3 regions of the Luteibacter sahnii genome follow, and region 3 is predicted to be linked to each of the others. Evidence: predicted binding sites of a transcription regulator. Region 3 holds the regulator's gene; each other region holds the start of a gene.
What was found. The regulator FliA, encoded in region 3, starts transcription of late flagellar genes. The targets are predictions, from matches to a motif close to TAAAGTTTNNCNNNCNNNGGCCGATAA.
Positions count from the first base shown of each region.

Region 1: the regulator FliA is predicted to act here: its motif matches at 3,951-3,977, upstream of PI246_RS07090 (chemotaxis protein CheW).
Region 2: the regulator FliA is predicted to act here: its motif matches at 5,646-5,672, upstream of PI246_RS15975 (methyl-accepting chemotaxis protein).

Region 1 covers NZ_JAQLOK010000002.1:384,300-391,863, forward strand. Annotated here, with positions in the region: gene cheD (chemoreceptor glutamine deamidase CheD) at 68-727, opposite strand; gene PI246_RS07080 (CheR family methyltransferase) at 724-1,593, opposite strand; gene PI246_RS07085 (methyl-accepting chemotaxis protein) at 1,597-3,309, opposite strand; gene PI246_RS07090 (chemotaxis protein CheW) at 3,394-3,903, opposite strand; gene PI246_RS07095 (chemotaxis protein CheA) at 4,085-6,061, opposite strand; gene PI246_RS07100 (response regulator) at 6,104-6,466, opposite strand; gene PI246_RS07105 (STAS domain-containing protein) at 6,477-6,788, opposite strand; gene queA (tRNA preQ1(34) S-adenosylmethionine ribosyltransferase-isomerase QueA) at 6,866-7,564, opposite strand, start outside.
Region 2 covers NZ_JAQLOK010000007.1:107,964-115,527, reverse strand. Annotated here, with positions in the region: gene PI246_RS16000 (LysR family transcriptional regulator) at 16-930, shown strand; gene PI246_RS15995 (hypothetical protein) at 927-1,118, shown strand; gene PI246_RS15990 (sensor histidine kinase) at 1,270-2,349, shown strand; gene PI246_RS15985 (LytR/AlgR family response regulator transcription factor) at 2,349-3,068, shown strand; gene PI246_RS15980 (LysR substrate-binding domain-containing protein) at 3,133-4,035, shown strand; gene PI246_RS15975 (methyl-accepting chemotaxis protein) at 4,039-5,613, opposite strand; gene PI246_RS15970 (GGDEF domain-containing protein) at 5,720-7,510, opposite strand.
Region 3 covers NZ_JAQLOK010000001.1:490,004-497,567, reverse strand. Annotated here, with positions in the region: gene PI246_RS02375 (chemotaxis protein CheA) at 1-1,864, opposite strand, end outside; gene PI246_RS02370 (protein phosphatase CheZ) at 1,873-2,514, opposite strand; gene cheY (chemotaxis response regulator CheY) at 2,524-2,925, opposite strand; gene PI246_RS02360 (RNA polymerase sigma factor FliA) at 2,983-3,714, opposite strand; gene PI246_RS02355 (nucleotide-binding protein) at 3,711-4,586, opposite strand; gene flhF (flagellar biosynthesis protein FlhF) at 4,655-5,989, opposite strand; gene flhA (flagellar biosynthesis protein FlhA) at 6,092-7,564, opposite strand, start outside.

The DNA.
Region 1 (7,564 bases), on a different contig from region 3:
GCCGGTGGGTGAGGCTTGGGCATCCGAGGCGGCATGCCGACCGGATCGTGGATCAGGCGATGGAGCGTCAGAACAGCTCCACCTCTCCCTTTATCGGATCGTCGGCCAATCGCTTGAGGTAACGTTTCTCGCGATCGGCCAGGTTGTTGTCGTGGGTGGAGCGCAACTGACGCACGCGCACTCGCCCGCTCACCGGGAAGAACTGCACGTGTCGCGGGTAGATGTCGCCCACATCGGCCGCGCACAGCTTCAGCTTCTCGGTCGCGATATAGCGCTGCACGAAGGCGATGTTGCGCTGGCCGATGTCGGTCATGGTGGCAAGCACGCGACCGCCGCCGAAGATCTTTACTTCCAGGTCGTCGCGCTTGCCGCCGGCCTTGAGGATCGCGTTGATCAGTTGCTCCATCGCGTCGTTGCCGTAGCGCGCGGCACGGCCCACCGTGGAACTCCAGCTGTCACGTTCGCCGGTCGGCTCGGGCAGCATGAAATGGTTCATGCCGCCCAGGCGACGCTTCGTGTCGCGCACGCAGGCCGATACGCAGGAACCCAGCACGGTGGAGATCATTTCCTCCTGCGAGCTGACGTAATACTCGCCCGGCAGGATCTTCACCGTCACCACTTCCTGGGCGGGATCCCAGAAGCGGCGCAGGTGCTCGAACCCCGGCAGCACGTTTTTGGGGTCGAAGCCGACGAAGGTGCGGGGTGGCGCGACCAGGATGTCGCTCATGAGCGTTTCCGGTAGACCGTGCGGCCGATCAGATCGAAGTCGTCGGACAGTCCGTACATGGATTCCGAATGACCGAGGAAGAGATAGCCGCGGCTGTCCAGCATGCCCGCATAACGGGAGAACAGGCGCTGCTTGGTCGGCTTGTCGAAATAGATCACCACGTTGCGACAGAAGATAGCGTCGAAGCGCCCCTGCATCGGCCATTCGTGGAGGAGATTCAGCGGCTGGATGGTCACCAGCTCGCGCAGGCGCGGATGCACGCGGGCGTAGCCGTCGAAGCTGCCCTCGCCACGCTGGAACCACCGTTTGCGGCGTTCTTCGCTGACACCACCCAGGCGATCCACGGCGTACACGCCCTTGCGCGCGGCCTCGAGCGCCTGCGGCGAAAGGTCGGTGGCGAGGATCTTCGCGTCGACGTTCGCCTTGGCGCGTTCCAGCGCTTCGGCCAGCACCATCGCGATAGCGTAGGGTTCTTCGCCGGTGGAGCAGCCCGCCGACCAGATACGCAGCCGTCCCCCCTGCTTTTCCGCGAGCCAACGCGGCAGCAGCTCGTCGACGAGCATGTCGTAGTGGTGCATCTCGCGGAAGAACGAGGTGACGTTAGTGCTGATGCAGCTGGCCAATTCGCCCAGTTCGGACTCCGGATCGCGGCGCAGCAGGTCGCAATAGGCCGCGAACCCCGGCAGGCTCAGCGCGCGCAGGCGGCGCAACAGGCGCCCCTGCACGAGCTGCCGTTTGTGTTCGCCCAGCGAGATGCCGCAATGCTGCAGCACGAACTCGCGCAGGAAGGTGAATTCGGCCTCACCGAGGTTCGGGCCCTGGCCGCCCGCCGCGGCGGCATCGCCGGTGTCGACGAGCGCATTCATCGATCAGAACTCCTTCCACACGGCCGTATCGGCCGATTCGGTGGGACGCGAGGCACGCGGAGCCGGCGTCGGGGCGGTGTCGCGCACCGAGGCGAACACGGTTTCCATCTCGACCTGCGTGGCGTCCTTGCGCGGCGGACGCGCGGCGGCCGCTTCGCCGGTGACGTGGAAGAACGACACCTGGCGGCTGAGCTCCGTGGCCTGCTCGTGCATGGCGCGGGCGGCGGCGGCGGACTGTTCGACCAGCGCAGCGTTCTGCTGGGTCATTTCGTCCATCTGCAGCACCGCATGGTTGACCTGGTCGATGCCGGCGGACTGCTCGGAGCTGGCCGCGGCGATCTCGGCGACGATGTCCGTCACCTTCTTCACGCTGTCGACGATCTCGGCCAGGGCCTTGCCCGACTGGTCGACCAGCGAGGAGCCGGCCTTGACCTTGTTGGCGCTGTCGTTGATGAGGCCCTTGATCTCCTTGGCGGCGTTCGCCGAACGCTGGGCAAGGTTGCGCACCTCGGTGGCGACGACGGCGAAACCGCGGCCCTGTTCACCGGCACGGGCGGCTTCCACCGCGGCGTTGAGGGCGAGCAGGTTGGTCTGGAACGCGATCTCGTCGATCAGGCTGACGATGTCGGAGATCTTCTTCGAGGAGGCGTTGATCTCGCGCATGGCGACGACCGTCTGGGCCACCACCTCGCCGCCCTTCTCCGCCTGCTCGCGGGCACCGCGGGCAAGCTGGTTGGCGTGGCTGGCGTTCTCGGCGTTCTGCTTCACGGTGGAGGTCATTTCCTCCATCGACGAGGCGGTTTCTTCCAGGCTCGAGGCCTGTTCCTGGGTGCGCTGCGAGAGGTCGTCGTTGCCGCGCGAGATCTGCTGCGCGGCGGTGCTGACCGAGCTGGAGCCGTGGCGCACTTCGGTGACGATGTCGGCCAGACGCTCGTCCATCGCCTTGAACGCGGCCTGGAGTTGGCCGAGTTCGTCGTTGCGGGTGACCTTGATGTCATGGCCGAGCTTGCCGCCGGCGATCTCGTGGGCGACGTTCACCGTCTGCGCCAGCGTGTTGATGATCGAACGCACCACCATGATCGCGATGATGAGGCAGATCGCGAGGCCGATCGCCAGCGAGGCGATCGCCACGGCGCGGATGACTTTGTACTGCGAGGATTCCTTGGCGAAGATCGCCTCGGCTTCCTTGCGCTTGGCCTCGATGAGGTTGGTCAGCTGCGACTGGCGGTCCATCAGCAACGGCCGCACCTGCAGTTCGAGCACGTCGTTGGCGCCCTGGTCGCCTTCCTTGAGCGCGTCGAGCATGTCCTTCTTGGCATCGTTGTAATCGGCGTTGGTCGCTTCCCACTTGGCGTACAGCTTCTTGATGTCGTCGGACATCGGCACCTTGTGGAATTCGGCCTTGGCCGCGTCGAGGTCGGCCTGGTACTTATCGAATTCGGCGATCTTCTGCTTGACCTGGTCGGGATTGCCGACCTTGGCCGCGGCTTCGCCCAGGACGATGAACGAGAGCAGCGACTGGGTATTGACCCGGCTCAGCATTTCGGAGGGAACCATCTCCTCCTCGTAGATCTGGCGCATGCCTTCGTTCTGGAAGTACATCGCGCCCAGTCCCAGCGCCGCGCCGCCGAACAGCATCAGCGTGAGCAAGCCGAGAACGCCGTAGAGGCGGCCCCGGACGGACAAGGCAGGAATCTTAAGGCTGAACTTCTTCATCACGGTTCCAATCGTCAAAGTGCGGCTAGGGCGATCCGGGCTCGATGTGTCCGGCGGGGCCCCTTCCCCGCCGATAGCCCATGCTCAGGCGACAGCTTTCGTTTCCTGGGCCGCCAGGGCGGCGTCCAGCATCTGCGCGTCCTGCGGTTGCAGAAGACGATCCACGTCCAGGAGCAGCACCATGCGCTCACCGACCGAGGTCAGTCCCTTGAGGTATTCGGTATCCACGGTGGTGCCCATGTCGGGCACCGGGCGCACGCCGTCGGGTGCGACTTCCACCACGTCGGAGACGGCGTCCACCACCACGCCGAACTGACGGCCGGCCACCATCACGATGACGCATACGGTGGTGGCGGTGTATTCCTCGCGGGCCAGGCCAAAGCGCAGGCGCAGGTCCAGCACCGGCACGATGGCGCCGCGCAGGTTGAGCACGCCCAGCACGTAGGGCGGCGCCTGGGGGATGCGGGTGACCGCCGTCCAACCGCGAATTTCGCGGACGGCGAGGATGTCGACGCCGTATTCCTCGTTGCCGAGGTTCACGGAGAGGTACTGGGCGGCCTCGGCGGTCGCGGCGTTGCTGGCTGGCTGGTTCATGTCGTTTCCACGGCGGGTCGGATCGGGCGGTGGCTCCCTTGAAAAGGGTATCGGCCATGTCCGTGGAGACTTGAGGGGCGTCTTGCCGGAAACGAGCGGCATGCGCCGGACACGACATCGCCGGTGCGACCGGCGATCCCCTGGTCAGGGAAGGCCGAACGCACCGGCGATGGGGACGAACTCAGGCGGCCTTGCGGCGAGCCTGGAGGCGGACCAGTCCGGCGATGTCGGTGATCAGCGCGACCGAGCCATCGGCGAGGATGGTGGCGCCGGAGATACCCACCACCCGGCGATAGTTGGCTTCCAGCGACTTGACCACGGCCTGCTGCTGGCCGATCAGCTCGTCGGCGAACAGGCCGATGCGCGTGCCCTCCCCTTCGACGACGATGACGATGCCGTCCTGGATCGCACGGCGCTCGCCTTCGCAACCGAAGACGTCGAAGAGGCGGACGATGGGCAGCCATTCGTCGCGGAAGCGAAACAGCTCGCCGCCGCCGACCACGCTGCGCACGGCATCGGCCTTGACCTGCACCGATTCGACGATGGAGACCAGCGGCACGATGTAGGTTTCGCTGCCCACGGCGGCCGTGAGGCCGTCGATGATGGCCAGCGTGAGCGGCAGCGTGATGGTAAAGGTGGTGCCCTTGCCGTAGACGCTGCGGATGCTCACCGTGCCGCCCAGGTCCATCACGTTGCGGCGGACCACGTCCATGCCCACGCCGCGGCCGGAAAGGTCGGTGGTGGCGGCCGCGGTGGAGAACCCGGCCTCGAAGATGAGCTCGGCCACGGCGTCGTCGGACATACCCTCGCCCGAGGCGATGATGCCGCGCTGGATCGCCTTGGCCACGATCGCGTCGCGGTTCAGGCCCGCGCCGTCGTCGCCCACCTCCACCACGATGGAGCCGCCGCGGTGGAAGGCCTCCATGCGCAGGGTGCCCGTGTCGGACTTGCCCGCCGCCGTGCGCTTGGCCGGCCCTTCCAGCCCGTGGTCGATGGCGTTGCGCACGAGGTGGACCAGCGGATCGCCGATCTTCTCGAGCACGGTCTTGTCCAGTTCGGTGGTCTCGCCACGCAGGTCGAGCACCACCTTCTTGTCGAGCTTCTGCGCCAGATCGCGCACCAGGCGGGGGAAGCGGTTGAACACCGTGCTGATCGGCAGCATGCGGATGCTCATCACGCTTTCCTGCAGTTCGCGCGTATGGCGGCCCAGCTGGGCCAGCCCATGCCGGAACATCTCCAGTTGGGAGGCGTCCACGCCGTCGTCGAACTGGGTAAGCATGGCCTGGGTGATGACGAGTTCACCGACCAGGTTGATCAGCATGTCGATCTTTTCGATGCCAACGCGAACCGAACTGGCCTCGCTGCTGGTGGCCACCTCACGCACGGCGCGCGGCGCGGCCGATGCCGCGACGGGAGCGACCGGTGCGGGCGCAGCCGTCGGCGCGGCTGCGACGCGGGGGGTGACGGCGAGGTCGCAGTCGCCGTCCACCCAGTCGAACACGCCCTCGACCGCGGCACGCTTGGCGCCCGCGTCGAGACGAAGGGTATACGCCAGGTACGACGCCGTCGGATCCATGTCCGCCAGCGCGGGCAGCTTCGACGCATCCACCATGGTGGTGAGCGGGCCGAGCGCCTCGAGTTCGCGGAACATGCGCGCCGGATCGTTACCGGTCTTGAGCAGGTAATCGAACGGGCGGAACGCGATATCCCAGCCCTCGACCGCCTCGGCGGGCGCCGCGGCCTTCGCCGCCACCGGCGCAGCCGTGCCACCACTGACCATGGCCGACAGCTCGGCCAGCAGGGCCTGGCTCTCGGCCGTGGCGCCCGGCTGGCCCGCCATCTGCAGGGACAGCATGTCGCGAATGATGTCGCCCGAACGCAGCAGCAGCTCCACCACGGCCTTTTCCATCGGGCGACGGCCGCTGCGGACCTCGTCCATCAGGTTTTCGGCCACGTGGGTGAACGCCGCGACGTCGTTGAAGCCGAACGTGGCCGCACCGCCCTTGATCGAATGGGCGGCACGGAACACGACGTTGATCAGCTCAGGGTCTTCCGCCCCTTCGTCCAACGCGAGGAGCGCCTGCTCCATGGCGTCGAGGCCGTCGAGGCTCTCTTCGTGGAACGCCTTGTGGAATTGCGCCAGATCGACTTTGGACATGGGGAGAAACCTGGGTGACCGGAACGAACGGAGGGAAGTGGATCAGCCGAGCACGCGGGCCACGGTGGCCAGCAACTGGTCGGGGTCGAACGGCTTGACGAGCCAACCGGTGGCACCGGCCGCCTTGCCTTCCATTTTCTTTTCCGGATTCGACTCGGTGGTGAGCATGAGGATGGGCACGCCGCTGTAACCGGCCATCGTGCGCATCTCGCGGACCATCGAGATGCCGTCCATCACCGGCATGTTCACGTCGGCCAGCACCAGGTCGAACTTGTGCACGCCCGCCTGGTCGAGCGCCGCGCGGCCGTTGTCGGCCTCTTCGACGTCGTGACCGGCGCCACGCAGGGTGAAAGCGACCATGCTGCGCATGGAAGCCGAATCGTCTACCGCGAGAATCTTAGCCATCGGTGCACCTTCAGTTCGTGCCGGCGCGCGCCGGCAATTCAATCAGTTCGTTAAGGCCCAGCACGGCGACACCGCGATGGAGGGAGTCGCTCGCGCCGCTCCAGCTTACCGTCAGACCGGCCGCGCGTGCGTCGCGCGAGAACGCGGCCAGCACTTGCAGCCCGGCGGCGTCGATCTGGTTGACGGCCGAGCCGTCCAGCGCCACCGGCTTGCCTGCGGACAGCGCGGACAGCAGGGCGTCGCGCAGCGCCGGCGCCGCGCCGATCCGCAGATCGGCGTCCAGCGCCAGGGCACCCGTGTTTTTGGAGGATTTGCCGGCCATCGTCCTTACCCGTTTGCCTCCGGGCCCACTGCCCGGGGAGGCGTTCGGAGGACTTATCGGCCCTGGCCGAAAAAGCTTTAGGCCTTCGGCGGCAGGATCAGCATGGCGTCACCGTAGGAAAAGAAGCGATAACGCTGCAGCACGGCGTAGCGATAGGCGTCGAGAATGGCGTCCTTCCCGGCCAGCGCCGAGACCAGCATCAGCAGGGTCGACTGCGGCAGGTGGAAGTTGGTGATCAGGGCGTCGATGCTGGTGATGCGATAGCCGGGAAAGATGAAGATCTGCGTCTCGCCGGCGAAGGGACGCATCACGCCCTCCACCGTGGCGCTCTCCAGCGCGCGCACCACCGTGGTGCCTACCGCGACCACCCGGCCGCCGGCCTCACGGGTGGCGCGGATCTTCTCCACCAGCGCCGCCCCGACATTGAGCCATTCACGATGCATCACGTGGTCGCGCACGTCGTCCGCGCGCATCGGCTGGAAGGTGCCCGCGCCCACGTGCAGGGTGACGTAGCCAAAATCGACGCCCTTGTCGCGCAACGCCGCCAGCAGCTCGTCATCGAAGTGCAGGCCCGCCGTGGGGGCGGCGACGGCACCGGGCTCCCGGGCGAACACCGTCTGGTAGCGTTCCAGGTCGTCGGCCCCCGCCTGGCGTTCGATGTAGGGCGGCAGCGGCATCTCGCCCAAACGGGAAAGCACGCGCTCGAGCGGTTCGTCGCCCTCGAAACGCAGCTTGAAAAACTCGCCGTCGCGGCCGAGCACGGTGATCAGGCTGCC
Region 2 (7,564 bases), on a different contig from region 3:
AAAAGCAGGATCATCATGCGACCCACCCAGTTCGATCTCGATGCCCTGCGCGGCTTCGTCACCGGTGTCGACGCCGGTTCGTTTACCCGTGCCGCCGAGCGCCTCCACCGGTCGACCTCGGCGGTGAGCGCGCAACTGAAAAAGCTGGAGGCGCAGGCCGGCGTGCCGTTGTTCCGCAAGGCGGGACGAGGCCTGTCGTTGACCGACGGCGGCGAGGCCTTGCTGTCTTACGCGCGCCGCCTGCTCGAACTCAACGACGAGGCGATCAGCGCCGTGCGTGGCGTGTCGCTGGAGGGCTGGATCCGCCTCGGCCTGCAGGAAGACTTCGGTGAGACGTTGCTGCCCGATGTACTGGGCCGGTTCGCCCGGGCGCACCCCCGGGTACGGATCGAAGGACGCATCGCCCGCAATACGGAGCTGCTGGACCGGCTGGCCGACGGTCACCTTGACCTCGTGCTGGCGTGGGACTTCGAACCCACCGGGGGACGTCGTATCGCGTCGGTCCCCCTGCACTGGCTGGGATCGGCAAGCGTCGACACCCCATACCCTCTCGACGAGCCGCTGCCGCTGGTCGCCCTGGAGGCACCCTGCGTGCTGCGGACCCTCGCCTGCGAGCAGCTCGATCGCCAAGGCCGGGCATGGCGCATCGCCTTCGTCACGCCCAGCCTCGGCGGCCTCTGGGCCGCCACCGCGGCCGGGCTCGGCACGGCGCTGCGCACGCCCGTCGGCCTGCCCGCCTCGGTGCGCCCGCTCGATCCGGCGGCCCACGGCCTGCCCGTGCTTCCCGCGCTCGGCCTCGCCCTGTATCGCGCCGACCGCGATCCGTCGCCGATCGTCCGCCACCTGGAAGCGATCATCGAGCAAGCCCTGCGGGAAGGCCTGCCGACGTCATGGACGGCGACCCATGCCGGAGCCGATGCTGGCACGTGAGTCGAATACGACACCGCCTGCTCGATGGGGACTTCGCGCACGGGATCAGTGCATCGCAATACCAGTCGGTCGCACGGGTCTCCAAAGCCACCGCCACGCGCCACCTCGCCGATCTGCTCGACAAGGGCGTCGTGGAACGCCTCCCCGGTGGCGGACGCAGCACCCGATATCGCCCCGTGCGCGCCTGAACACCCGCTCGTCGCGCGCATGACACGGTCCGTCGCGTCGTCGTGTCCCTTGGCGGCATGCCCTGCTCTGCTTTCGGTCCACGACGGAGGCATCGATGACAGGCGACCCCATTGCGCGCGTCCCTTGCGCACCAGCGGTTAGCATGCGGCCATGACCGCCACCGCCGCCCTTGCCGCACGCCATCCGCCGGACGCGCGATTGCCCGTGTGGATGATCGTCCTGGCCGGATCGCCCATCGTGCTGTGCATGGCGATCATGGGCCTGCCGGAGCTCGCCGACGACCATGCCGCGGCGTTCCGGGTGCTGTTCGCGCTGACGTACCTCGCCTGGAGCGTGCCCATCGCCATCGTGCAACGGCACCTGTGGCGCAAGGTCCCCGCGTGGGCGCTCGTCGCCGTCATGCTCGCGGCGACCTACGCGTGCTCGATCGTCAACAACGTGCTGGCCCAGGTGCTGTCGATGCATTGGGGGCGAACGCCGAACTTCACCTGGGCACGCAACCTCAGCGGGCTCGACGGCTGCTGGCTGGCGCTGATCGCCTTCTGCGCGATCCACGCGGTGGTCGCCCACGCGCACGAACTGCGGGCGGCGCGCGAGCGCGTGCGCGAGGCCGAAGGGCTGGCCCGCGACGCCGAGCTGCGCGCCCTGCGCTACCAGATGCATCCGCACTTCCTCTTCAACACGCTCAACGCGATCTCGGCGCTGGTGACCGAACGCCGCAACGACGACGCCACGCGCATGCTCTCCACCCTCGGCGACCTGCTGCGCGCCACCCTGGAGAGCGGCCACCTCCACGAGGTGAGCCTCGCGGACGAACTGGCGACCACGCAGCTCTACCTCGATATCGAGAAAGTGCGGCTGGGCGATCGTCTGGGCCTCGACGTGAAGGCGGGGCCGGACGTGCTGCGCGCCCGCGTGCCCAGCCTGCTGATCCAGCCGCTGGTGGAAAACGCCATCCGCCACGGCATCGCACGCCTGCGCGAGCCGGGACGGCTGGGCGTGCAGGTGTCGCGTGACGGCGAGCGGCTGCGCATCGTCGTGACCAACGACGGCCCGCCGACTGAGCCACGCGGCGTTGGCCAGGCCATCGGCCTAGCCAACGTGCGCGAACGCCTGTCGCGGCTCTATGGCGATCGGCAGCACGTGGATCTCGACCTTGCCGCCCAAGGGGGCTGCCGGGTCGAGATCGTGATGCCGTTCCAGGCCGCCGCCCCGCGGGAAACCGTGTGATGCGCGTGCTCGTGGTCGACGACGAACCGCTCTCGCGTCGCGGCGTCTGCCTGCGCCTGGCACGCCACGCCGACATCGCATGGGTGCGGGAGTGCGGCGATGGCGAGAGCGCGCTTGCCCTGCTGCGGGACACGCCCGTCGACGTGGCGTTTCTCGACGTGCGCATGCCCGGCATCAGCGGCTTCGACCTGCTCGACCGCCTGCCACCGGCAAGCCGGCCGCTGGCGGTGATGCTCACCGCCTACGACCAGTACGCGCTGCGCGCGTTCGAAGCCGCCGCCGTGGACTACCTGCTCAAGCCGATCGACGACGGCCGCTTCGAGGAAGCGCTCGCACGGGTGCGGATGCGCCTGGGCGGCGCACCGGTCGTCGACGCGGCCCAGGCCGCACCCGTGAGGTGCTTCACCGCGCGTATCGGGCATCGCGACGTCGTGGTGCGCGTCGACGACGTCGAGTGGATCGAAGCCAGCGGCGATTACGTGGGGCTGCACGTGGGTGCGAAGACCCACCTCGTGCGACAGACGATGCAACAGATCGAACAGGCGCTCGACGGGCGCCGGTTCGTGCGCATCCATCGCTCCACCATCGTGCGCCTGGATCGCGTGGCCGAGCTGGAGGCGCTGTCCAATCGCGACTGCATGGTGCGCCTGCACGACGGCACGCTGGTGCGCGCCAGCCGCTCCTACGTCGACGGCCTGCGCGCGGCGCTGGGACTGTGAGGCGACGGGCCGCCGCTATCGTGGCATCCGAACGCGCCGCGTGCCGGCGTAGGCCAGGCTGCCGATGAACATCACCCTCGACGAGATCCAGAACTTCATCGCCGTGGTCGACACCGGCTCGATCACCAGCGCCGCGCAACAGCTCGACCAGACGGTCTCAGCCGCCAGCCGCATGCTGGGACGCCTCGAACAGAAGCTGAAAACCACCCTGCTTCGCCGTACCACGCGACGGCTCGAACTCACCGCGGAAGGCCAGGCCTTCCTCGAACGGGCGCGCGAGATCGTCGCGGCGGTGGAGCGCGCCGAAGAACAGATGATCACCCGGCAGCACCGGCCCGCCGGCCGCCTGCGCGTGGACGCCGCGTCGCCGTTCATGCTGCACGTCGTGGTGCCGCTCATCGCGGGCTATCGCGAGCGCTTTCCCGAGGTGGACCTCGAACTGCACAACAGCGAGGGCTACATCGACCTGCTCGAACGACGCACCGACGTGGCGCTGCGGATCGGCCGGCTGAAGGACTCCACCCTGCACGCGCGCCCCATCGGCAGTAGCCGCGTGCGCTGCCTCGCCAGCCCCGCGTACCTCGCGCGGCACGGCACGCCGCGCACGGTCGCCGACCTCTCCCGGCACACCCTGCTCGGTTTCACCGAGCCGGACTCCCTCAACGACTGGCCCCTGGCAGGACCGCAGCGCCAGCGGCTGCACATCCGGCCGACCATCGGCGCATCGAGCGGCGAAACCCTGCGCCAGCTCGCGCTGGAGGGCAACGGCATCGTCGCCCTCTCCGATTTCATGAGCCGCGCCGATCGCGGCGACGGCCGGCTGGTCGAGGTACTGGCCCGGCAGAACGTCGAGTTCCGGCAACCGATCCACGCGGTGTATTACCGCAACACGGCCATCTCCGCGCGCATCGCGTCGTTCGTGGATTACCTCGTCGAAGCGATCGGCGAGAACGGCTTCGACGACTAGCCGTCAGGCCGCGCGCGCCGGCTCGAGCACGAAGTAGGCGACGTCCTGGCGGAGCCGCTCGGCGCTCTCGCGCATCGCCCGGCTCGCCGCGGCGGCCTGCGCCACGAGGTCGGCGTTCTCGCGCGTGGTCAGGTCCATGCCCTGGATCGCGCCGTTCACGCGTGCGATGCCGTCGTTCTGGCTACGCGTGGCCTCCATCACCGCCTCCATCCGCTCGGCGAGCGCGGTCACGCGTTCGCCGATGCCGGTCAGCGCCGCGCCGGCACGATCCACCGACGACACGCCGGCCTGCACCGCGGCATCGCCCGCCTCGATCAGCTGGCGGATGTCGCGGGTGGCCGCGCCGCAGCGTTGCGCCAGCTCGCGCACTTCATGGGCCACCACCGCGAAGCCGCGGCCGTGGTCGCCGGCACGGGCCGCCTCCACCGCCGCGTTGAGCGCGAGCAGGTTGGTCTGGAAGGCCACCTGGTCGACCAGGTCGAGCACGTCGGTCATGCGTTCGCTGGTGCGCTGGATCTCGCGCATGTTGCCGATGGCGTCCATCGCCACGCGGTGGCCTTCGTCGGTCATCGCGCGCGCCTCGCGCACCGCGACGTGTGCCGCGCTCGCATGATCGAGGCCGCCCGACACGGCCTGCGCCATGTCGTCCATCGACGCCGAGGTGTGGCGCAGGTGCACCGTCTGCGTGCGCGTGCGCTCGTTGAGTGCATCGTTGCCCCGCGCGATGCCGGTGGCCGCCTGCGCGACGTGATCGGCCCGGTCGCGCACCTGGGTCACCACGTTGCCGAGTTGGGCATCCATGTCCGCCAGCGAGGCCAGCAGGGCGCCGATCTCGTCGCGCTGGCCCACGTCGACACGCTGACCGAGGCTGCCGCCGGCGATGGCCGCGGCGACGTCCGCCGCCTGGCGCAGGCGACGGCCGAGCGAACGGATGATGGCCAGGTCCATCGCGCTGGCGACGGCGATCGCCAGTGCCAGCAGCGCCGCGGAGAACACACCCCCGCGCCGGATGTCGGCGCGCTGCGCATCGGCTTGGGCCTTGCCGCCGTCGAGGGCGAGCGCGAAGAGGTTGGAGAAGTCGCTCTTGAGCGGCCCCACCGCGGACTGCACGTCGTTCGACAGCTGCAGTTGCGCAAGGTCGAACTGCTCGGCCTTGAGCAACGCGAGCACATCGTCCACCGCCTTGTCGGCGGCGCGCCGGTGCTCGGCGGCGAGCGCCACGAGCTTCGTCTGCGACTGGCCCAGGTCGCTGGCTTCGAGCGCCTTCCACTGGCGCTCGATGTCGTGCCGGTCGCTGCCGATCGCGGTGACCGCGTCGTCCACCGACGAAGGCAAACGGGTCAGCGTGGCATGCACGAGCGCATCGAGCAGGTCGTTGTAGTCGTTCTGGATGTGGCCGACATCGGCCACCGGCGCGAGCGTGCCGCCGACGACGGACTGGAGGCGATCGTTGGCGGTGCGCAACTGCACGCCGCCGACGATCCACAGGATGAGCAGCAGGAGGATGGTGCCGCCAAGGCGGTAGAGGAGGCGGGCGCGAAGGGTCAGGGTCGGAAGCGAAAACCAGGGAAGTCGCATGACGCACTCACGAGGGGTGGGGGATGCCTCGCGTGTCGGCCGCGCGGAACGCGTCTTTAGCCCCGGTGAACACGTAATTTAATTTATTATCAATGACTTCAACATGTCACGAAGCCGTGGGCAACGGTTCGGCGCGATACTGCACCACGTGCAGGCCGGTGCCGGTGTGCTTCGCCACCCGTTTGGCCGAGGCGGCGAGGCTGGCCACGCTTTCGGCGTCGGCGGGAAACGCGTCGATGAAACAGGCCACGCCCACCGCCACCGTGGTGATCGGAAAAAACCGCCGGTGCCCGTGGCGATCGTCACTCTCGATGCCGCCGCGCGTACGGTCGGTCTCGTCGAAGAGATTGCCGGCCATGGCGTTGAAACGCAGGCGCATCTCATCGCAGCGCGCGGCCCAGTCGCCGCCCTGGAACATCACCAGGAAATCGTCGCCGCCGATGTGGCCGACGAAATCGTCGTCGTGCCGCAGGTCGCCGGTGAGCGTGCTGGCGAGCAGTCGGATCATCTCGTCGCCGCGGAAGTAACCGTACTGGTCGTTGAAGGGCTTGAAGTTGTCGAGGTCGAAGTACGCGGCCGCGAAGGGGCCTCGTGCCTGGAGCAGGCGCTGGATGTGCTCGGTGACCGGCAGGTTGCCCGGCAGGAAGGTCAGCGGATTGGCGTAGCGCGCGGCCTCGACGCGGATCTCGGTCACCCGTCGCACCAGCGCTTCGCCGGTGCCCAGCCCGAGGTAGCAGCCCTTGGAGGTGATGATGAAACCGTCGGCGAGGTAGCGCTGGTCTTCGCCACGCAGGATGTCCGCCATGCTCTGCAACGGCATGTCTTCGTCGCACAACAACGGATGGGTGTGCATGAAGGTCGTGCACGGCTTGCGCCCGAAGAGTTCGCGGGCGAAGGGTTGCGCCATGCGCTCGGTGAACACGCGGCGGTTGACGATGCCCACGGGAGCGCCGCCGTCGACCACGGCCACCGCGTGCAGGCGCGGCTCGGCGGCGAACAGGTCCACCACGTCGTCGTTGGTCTGCGCCGGGCCCACCGCGGGGGCCTCGATCAGCATGTGCCCCGCGGTGAACGGACGGGCGGAGACCGGGCCGCGCGGCCGCGGCGGCACCGGCACGTGACGCGGCGACAGCGCCGCCACGACGTCGGGCGGCACCTCGCGCAACGACTCCGCGGTGGGTCGCGCGATGAGAAAGCCCTGGGCATAGGGGATGCCCAGTTCGCGCAGCATGCGCAGGTCGGCCTCGGATTCCACGCCTTCGCCGACCAGCTCGGCACCGAGCGTTTCCGCGACCGAGCACAAGGCGCGGACGATGGCCAGCCGCTCGGCGCTCTGCGCCAGGCCGTTGATGAGGTAGCGGTCGATCTTGACGATCTCCGGGTGCACCTCGTTCCACATCTCGAAGTTCGAATGGCCGTTGCCGAAGTCGTCCAGGGCCACGCGGACACCCCGCGCACGCAGGTAGCCGAGGGCGTGGGCGAGCCGTGCGGCGTTGTCGACGATGTCGCGTTCGGTGATCTCGATGGTGACGCGGCCGATGTCGAACCCCGGTACCGAGAGTGCCTCGATCACGTCCTCGGCCCGCACGCCCTCCTGCACGATGGCGTAGGAGCTGAGGTTGACGAGCAGGCGACCCGGCAGGCCCAGGGCGACGAACCGATGGGCGATGCAGCGCGCGGCGGCGAGTTCGAAGGCACCGAGCCGGCCCCGCGCACGGGCTAGGTCGAGCAGGTCCGGCGGGGTGAGGTCGAACGGCGGCAGCGCCGAACGGATCAGCCCCTCATGGGCCACGATCTGGCCCGAATCGATGTGCATGACCGGCTGGAAAACCGCCGTCAGCGACGTGCCGGCCAGGGCCTGGTCGATCGGCGACTCTCGGTGGACGTTGATCGGCATGATGGCGGGGTCTGGGCGGGCCGGGGTACCGCCCCGGTATCGGCCGTGCCCGCG
Region 3 (7,564 bases):
GCGTCTGGTGACCGATCTGCACCACCACCACGTGACCGCCCTTCCCCGCCACGCCCGCCCAGCGGCCGAGATCGGCCAGCGGCAAGGCGCGGTTGCGGTGATTGGCGACGACGCGGCCGTCCAGGCGCTGCACCTGGCCGTCGGCCAGTTCGAACACTTCGGCCACGTTGGACATCGGCAGCGAGAGCAGGCGATGGCCGACGCGCACCATGAGCACGCGAAGGATCGCCAGCGTGAGCGGCACCGACAGGCGTACCGTGCTGCCGTGGCCGACGCGCGAGTCGATCGACAGCGTGCCGCCGAGTTCGACGATCTTGGTCTTGACCACGTCCATGCCGACGCCGCGACCGGAGATGTCGGACACCTGGCTGGCCGTGGAGAAGCCCGGGCGGAAGACGATCTCGTAGCACTCGCGCTCGTCCAGCCGCGCGGCCTGCTCGGCGTCCATCAGGCCCTTTTCGACGGCCTTGCGGCGGAGCACTTCCGGGTCCATGCCCTTGCCGTCGTCGGTGACCGTGATGACGATGCGGTCGCCATACTGGCCCGCGGCGAGGCGTACGGTGCCCTGACGGGGCTTGCCCTCGCCCTGGCGTGCCTCGGGCATCTCGATGCCATGGTCGACGGCGTTGCGCAGCAGATGCACCAGCGGGTCGGCCAGGGCCTCCACCACGGTGCGATCGATGTCGGTGTCTTCGCCCTCGGTGACCAGTTCGATCTCTTTGCCGAGCTGACGGGCCAGGTCGCGGACGATGCGCGGAAAACGGGAAAACAGCTTGCCGACCGGCTGCATGCGCATGCGCAGCACGGCGTTCTGGAGGTCTTCGGCCACGCGCTCCAGCTCGCCGATGGCACGTTCCATCGGATCGTTGGAGCCGCGCGGGGCGAGGTTGGTGAGGCGGTTGCGCACCAGCACCAGCTCGCCCGCCGCGTCGACGAGGTTGTCGAGGCGGTGAGTGTCGACGCGTACGGTGGTGTCGGTCCCCGACGCCTGGCGTTTTTCGCCGCCGCGGGCCGGCGTCTCCGCGACCGGACCCGGCGCGGGCGCGGCCACGACGGCAGGCGTCGGGACGGGGGCCGACGCCGGTGCGACGACGGGCGCGGGGGCTGGCGGCGGCGGGACGGCATGCGCGCCCGGTGCGGCGGTGCCGTGCAGGGAATCAAGCAACGCTTCGAATTCGTCGTCGCTGATGACGTTCGGATCGGCCGCCGCGACGACGGGGGCGGGTGCCGGTGCCGGTGTCGCCGTTGCCTCGGACTCCGCGCCGGGCGCACCGGTACCGTAGAGCGAATCGAGCAACGCTTCGAATTCGTCGTCACTGATGGTGCCCGACGGGGCCGCCGCCGGCGCCTGCTCGGCGCGCGCGGCATCGAGCATGGCTTCGAATTCGTCTTCGATGGGATCGTGCGGCCGCGACGCCGGCGCGGCCGCCACCGGCGCGGACACCGGCGTCGCCAGCGCCACCGGCGGGGCGGACGCGGCGCGGCCGGGGATCAGCAGGCGATCGAGCAGCGAACGCGAGGCCGGCTCGATCGGCACGCCGCCGTCGGCGGCGCGCATCATGTCGTTGAGCAGGTCGAGCGACTCCAGCAACGCGTCCATGAAGCCCGCGTTGAGCACGATCGCGCCGTTGCGGGCTTCGTTGAGCAGGTCTTCGGCGCGGTGGCACAGCTCCACCATCGGGTGCAGGCCGAGGAAGCCCGCACCGCCCTTGACGGTATGGAACGCACGGAACACCGCGTTCAGAAGGTCGACGTCGCCCGGCGAGGCCTCGAGGTCCACGAGCTGTTCGCCCAGGGTCTCGAGCAGTTCGCGCGCCTCGATCAGGAAGACGTTGAGCAGCTCGTTGTCCAGCTCCACGCTCATCGTGCCGCTCAGAAGCCGAATTCGCTGAGCAGGCGATCCACTTCGTCCTGGCTGACTTTTTCCGCGGCCGGCGCGGTGCCCCCGGCGAGCGAGCCGGTCAGGCGCACCAGTTCGACGAGCGAGGATTCGACCTTGGCCATGAAGGCTTCGACACGGGCCACGCGCTGGCCGGAGAGATCCTGCCAGGACTGCGCCTCGACCATCTCGCCCAGGCCGATGTCGCAGTTCTGCGCGAAGTCGCCCACGCGAACGGCGAGCGCACGGGCGCTGGAGGCGAACGACGCATCGGCCGGGTCGAGCACGAGCACCTCGTCGGCGTCGCGGGCGAGCGACTGTGCCTGCGGGCGGAGTCGCTCGCTGAAGTCGAGCGTGCGATGGGCCGCCTGCGAGCTCATCTCGAGCACGTCGCGCAGGTGCTTGCGCGCGTCGCCCATGTTGCCCGGGTTACCATCGTGCGAGATGTCGGCGGCGAGCCGGCGGGCGGACTCGTGCAGGTCGCGGGCGAGGTGGCCCAGGGCGAGGAAAATGTGCTGTTCACGGCTACGGATCAGGCGGTCCAGCGCCTGTTCGAAGGCGGTGGCGTCGTCGGCGTCGAGCAGCTCGCGCAGTTCGGGGGCCACGTCCTGGCCAGCGGAAATCGTCGTGTTCATGCCTGCTCCTCAGCCCGCCGCCGCGGCGAGACGTTCGAAAATCTTGTCGAGTTTTTCCTTGAGCGTGACCGCCGTGAACGGCTTGACCACGTAGCCGTTCACGCCGCTCTGCGCCGCGGCGATGATCTGGTCGCGGTTGTTTTCCGCCGTGACCATCAGCACCGGCATCGCCTTGAGATTGGCGTCGGCGCGGATGGCGCGGAGCAGGTCGATGCCCGTCATGTTGGGCATGTTCCAGTCGGTCACCACCAGGTCGAACGACTGCGAGCGCAGGAGCGCGAGCGCGGCATTGCCGTCTTCGGCCTCCTGGATCAGCGTGTTGGTGAAGCCCAGCTCCACCAGCAGGTTCCTGACGATGCGCCGCATGGTGGAAAAGTCGTCCACCACCAGGATTTTCATGTTCTTGTCCAAAACGTCTCTCCGCCTACTGCGCGTTTTTCTTTGACCGGCGACGGCACCGGAATGCCGTCAGGGTTTGTCTTTCCAGCCTGACATGCGAGCGCGGAGCCGAATGAGCGCCTGGCCATGGATCTGGCACACGCGCGATTCGCTCACTCCCAGCACCGCACCGATTTCCTTCAGGTTGAGCTCGTCATCGTAGTACAGCGACATCACCAGCTTCTCGCGCTCGGGCAGTCCGTCGATGGACTGGGCCAGCGCCTCGCGCATGCCGTCCTGCTCGAACAGTCCGTCGGGCCCGGTGGCGTCCGGATCGGCCACGTCGATCGCCGCGCCCTCGTCGCCCTCGGGCGCCGTCAGGCTCAGCAAACGCGCGCTCGCCGCGTCGGCCAGGATCTGGTTGTACTCCATGGCGTCGATGCCCAGGCGCTTCATCACTTCCGCGTCGTCGGCGTCGCCACCCGTCTCGTTTTCAATCTGCCTCGTCACCTCCGCCACCTCGCGCAACTTCCGGTGGACGGAGCGCGGGGTCCAGTCCGTCTTGCGCAGTTCGTCCAGCATCGCGCCCCGTATGCGGATGCCCGCATAGGTCTCGAAGCTGGCCGCGCGAGTCGGGGAATAATTCCTCGCGGCCTCGAGCAGCCCGATCATCCCGGCCTGCATGAGGTCGTTCGCATCCACGCTCGGCGGCAGCCGGCCCATCAGGTGATAGGCGATCCGGCGCACCAGCGGCGCATGGGTCTTGACCAGTTGATCCGCCGGAACCCGAGTGATTTCAAGGTATTCGCTCGCTACGCTCACAACGGCAACCCTCCTCCCAGATGGGCACGGTCGGCGAAGAAGCCGATCCGTCCCTGCACGCGGGGCTCGGGTTCACCCCATGTATCGACCGACCTGGCCAGATTCTTGAATCCGACCGCCGACCGGCTGCTCGGCCACGCGTCGACCACCGCCGCCTGCCGACGGATGGCCTGGCGCAGGTATTCGTCGTGCGGAACCATGCCCATGAAATCGAGGGACACCTCGAGAAAGCGACTGGTCACGCGGGAAAGCTTTTCGAAGAGGGCCCGGCCCTCCTGCGCATGGCGGACCATGTTGGCCACGATGCGGAAACGGTTCACGGCGAACTCGCGCGAGAGCACCTTGATCAGCGCGTAGGCGTCGGTGAGCGAGGCCGGCTCGTCGCACACCACGACCACCACCTCGTCCGAGGCCGCGGCGAACATCGACACGCTGTCCGAGATACCGGCGGCGGTGTCCACGATGAGGTATTCGGGGGCCAGCGGGTATTCGTCGAAGGCCCGGATGACCGCGGCATGTTCGATGTTCGGCAGTTGGGCCATGCGGCGGGTGCCCGACGTGGCCGGGATCACCTTCAGGCCGTGCGCGGCGTCGAGCACCAGGTCTTCGATGCGGCACGCACCCTCGAGCATGTGGCCCAGATGGCGCACCGGCTGCAGGCCGAGGAGCACGTCGATGTTGGCCATGCCCAGGTCGGCATCCAGCAGCAGCACGTCGCGCCCGCCCATGGCCAGGGCCATGCCGAGGTTGACCGCCACCGTCGTCTTGCCCACGCCACCCTTGCCGCCCGCGATCGCGATGCTGCGCGTGGGACGGCGGTCGGACAGCCACTCGAGTCCGGCGGCCTGGGTGTTTTCGACGTGTGTGTTCATGGAGGAAGTCACTGCCGGAGAAAAGGAGGTGTGGGCGGTAGCGATGTTCATGGAAGTGCCTCGCTCGGTCAGACCGGCACGGAAGCGGACAGGCCGAAACGCTCGGCAAGTATGGCGTGATCGGGCTCGTCGTTGCGCTGCTTGACCCGCTGGGCGGCCAGCAGCACCAGCTTGCGCGCATCGGCCGAGGCGATGTCCTCCGGCACGCGCTGGCCGTCGGTGGTGTAGTCCAGCGGCAGGCGGTGGCGGATCACGGCCGAGATGGCGCCGCCGATGAGCGGCGCCTCGTCGAGCTTGGTGAGGATCGCGCTCTGCGGCGCCAACGGCGCATAGGCACGGATGGCGCCATCGATCGCCTGCGACTGCATGTTGGCGGCCAGCACCAGGCAGACCCGCAGGTCGGCCATGGCACGGAGCGTGTCGAACTGCTCCTGCAGCTTCGGATCGTTACCGGCCAGGCCGGCGGTATCCACCAGCACCGTATGGCGGCCGCGCAGCTGCAACAGCACGTTGCGCAGGCTGGTGGCGTCGTGGGCATTGAACACGCGCACGCCGAGCAGGCGCCCGTAACGCTCCAGCTGGGCGCCGGCACCGACGCGATACTGGTCGGTGCTGATCAGCGCCACGTTCGCGGCGCCATGGCGAAGCACCGCGCGGGCGGCGAGCTTGGCGATAGTGGTGGTCTTGCCCACGCCGGTGGTGCCCACCAGCGCGGTGATGCCGCCGCCGACGGTGTCGAAATTGCGACCGGTGATGCGCACGTTGCGCGAAATGAGTCCCAACGGCAGGTAGCGCGCCTGGTCGGAGGTCATGGCCGACGGCAGTTCGGCGCACAGCGCGCGAGCCACGTCGGCGTCGATGCCCAGGCGGGTCAGTTCGCGCAGCACGCGGGCGCGCAGCGGCTGCTCGCGCTCCATGTGGTTCCACGAGAGCGCCGAGAGCTGCACCTGGAGCATTTCGCGCAGGTCGTTGATCTCCGCGCGCATGCCGTTCACCGCGGCGTCGTTGCCCGGGGAGGCGGTGGCGGCACGCACCACGTCGGCGACGCTCTCGGCCAGGGCGGCGCTGGCGTGACGCTGGGGGGCATTCGAATGCACGGCTGCGTCAGCCCGGGCCGCTCGCTCGACGGCGGCGGCCGTGGCGGCGCGGGCCTGGTCGATGCGCGCGGCGCGCTGCGCGGCACGGTCGTCCTGCACCGGCGCCACCGTGGCCTTGGCGGCCGGCGCGTCGTGTGCGAAGCCCGCTTCGCGCACGAGGGCCTCGTCGTAATCGAGCGCGGCGATGATCTCGATGCCGTCGTCGAGACGGCGCGTCGACAGGATCACGGCATCCGGACCCTGTTCGTCGCGCACCTGGCGCATGGCCTGGCGCATGTCGGGAGCAACGAATCGCTTGATTTTCATGCCTTCGATCCTGTCTCTGGCGATGCCCGGCCATGCCCGCATCGCTATGTTCGTTCCGTCCGTCCGCCGATTCGGCGAACGGTGTCTCATTGCCTGGCGCCCTTACCGTCCCAGTGCCGTCACCAGCTTGACGCGACGGTTGTCGGGAACCTCGTTGTAGGCAAGTACATGCAGGTTTTGGGCCACATGCCGGGTAAAGCGCGCAAGCCACGGACGAAGGGCCGGCGACACGAGCAACACGGCCGGTTCGCCGGTGGCTTCCTGGCGCCGCGCGGCATCGGCCACGCTCTGCTGGAGGCGGTCGGCGAGGCCGGGCTCCACCGCCGCGCCTGCCGGACCGCCGCCCTGCAGCGACTGCAGGAGGATCTGTTCCAGTTCCGGCGCCAAAGTAATGACGGGCACCTCGGTGCCCAGGCCGGCGATTTCCTGCACGATCTGACGGCCCAGCGTGACGCGCACCGCCGCGGCGAGTACGCCCGGGTCCTGGCTCTGCCCCGCGTGTTCGGCCAGCGACTCGACGATGCCGCGGAAGTTGCGGATCGGCACGCGCTCGGCGAGCAGGTTCTGCAGCACCTTGACGATGGCGCCGAGCGAAAGCCGCTTGGGCACGAGGTCTTCGACCAGTTTCGGGGTCTGCTGCGCGAGACGGTCGAGCAGCTGTTGCACGTCCTGGTGGCCGATGAGCTCGTGGGCGTGGTTCTGCAGGATGTGCGACAGGTGGGTGGCGATCACCGTGGCCGGGTCGACCACCGTGTAGCCGAGGGTCTGCGCGTGTTCGCGCAGGCCGGGCTCGATCCACACCGCGTCCAGCCCGAAGGCCGGATCGCGGGTGGCGATGCCGTTGATCGTGCCATGCACGCGGCCCGGGTCGATCGCGAGCATGCGCTCGGTGTGGATCTCAGCCTCGCCCATGGGCACGCCCATCAGCGAAATGCGGTAACCATGCGGGGCGAGGTCGAGGTTGTCGCGGATGTGCACCGACGGCACGAGGAAACCGAGTTCCTGCGAGAGCTTGCGGCGCACCGACTTGATCCGCGCCATCAGCTCGCCGCCCTGGGCCTTGTCCACCAGCGGGATGAGGCGATAGCCCACTTCCAGCCCAATGGTGTCGACCTGGGCGACGTCTTCCCAGGACAGTTCCAGACGCTCGGCCGGGGGGGCGGCCTCCAGCGCCAGTTCGGTGCCCGGGGCGGCGGCGCCGGCGACCACGCCGGAGGCGGCCTCCTGCTGGCGCAGGTGCAGCTTCCACGCGCCGAAACCGGCGACGGCGGCGAGGATCAGGAACGGCAGGTTCGGCATGCCCGGGATGAGGCCCATGGTGCCGAGCACGGCAGCCGCCACCGCCAACGCCTTGGGCTGGCCGAAGAGCTGGCCCATCACCTGCTTGCCCATCTCCTGCGACTTGGACACGCGGGTGACGATCACCGCGGTGGCGATGGAGAGCATCAGGCCAGGCACCTGCGCCACGAGACCGTCGCCGATGGTCAGCAGCGTGTAGGTGCGCGCCGCTTCGCCGGCCGACAGGCCGTGCTGGAGCATGCCGATGAAGAAGCCGCCGATGATGTTGATGGCGAG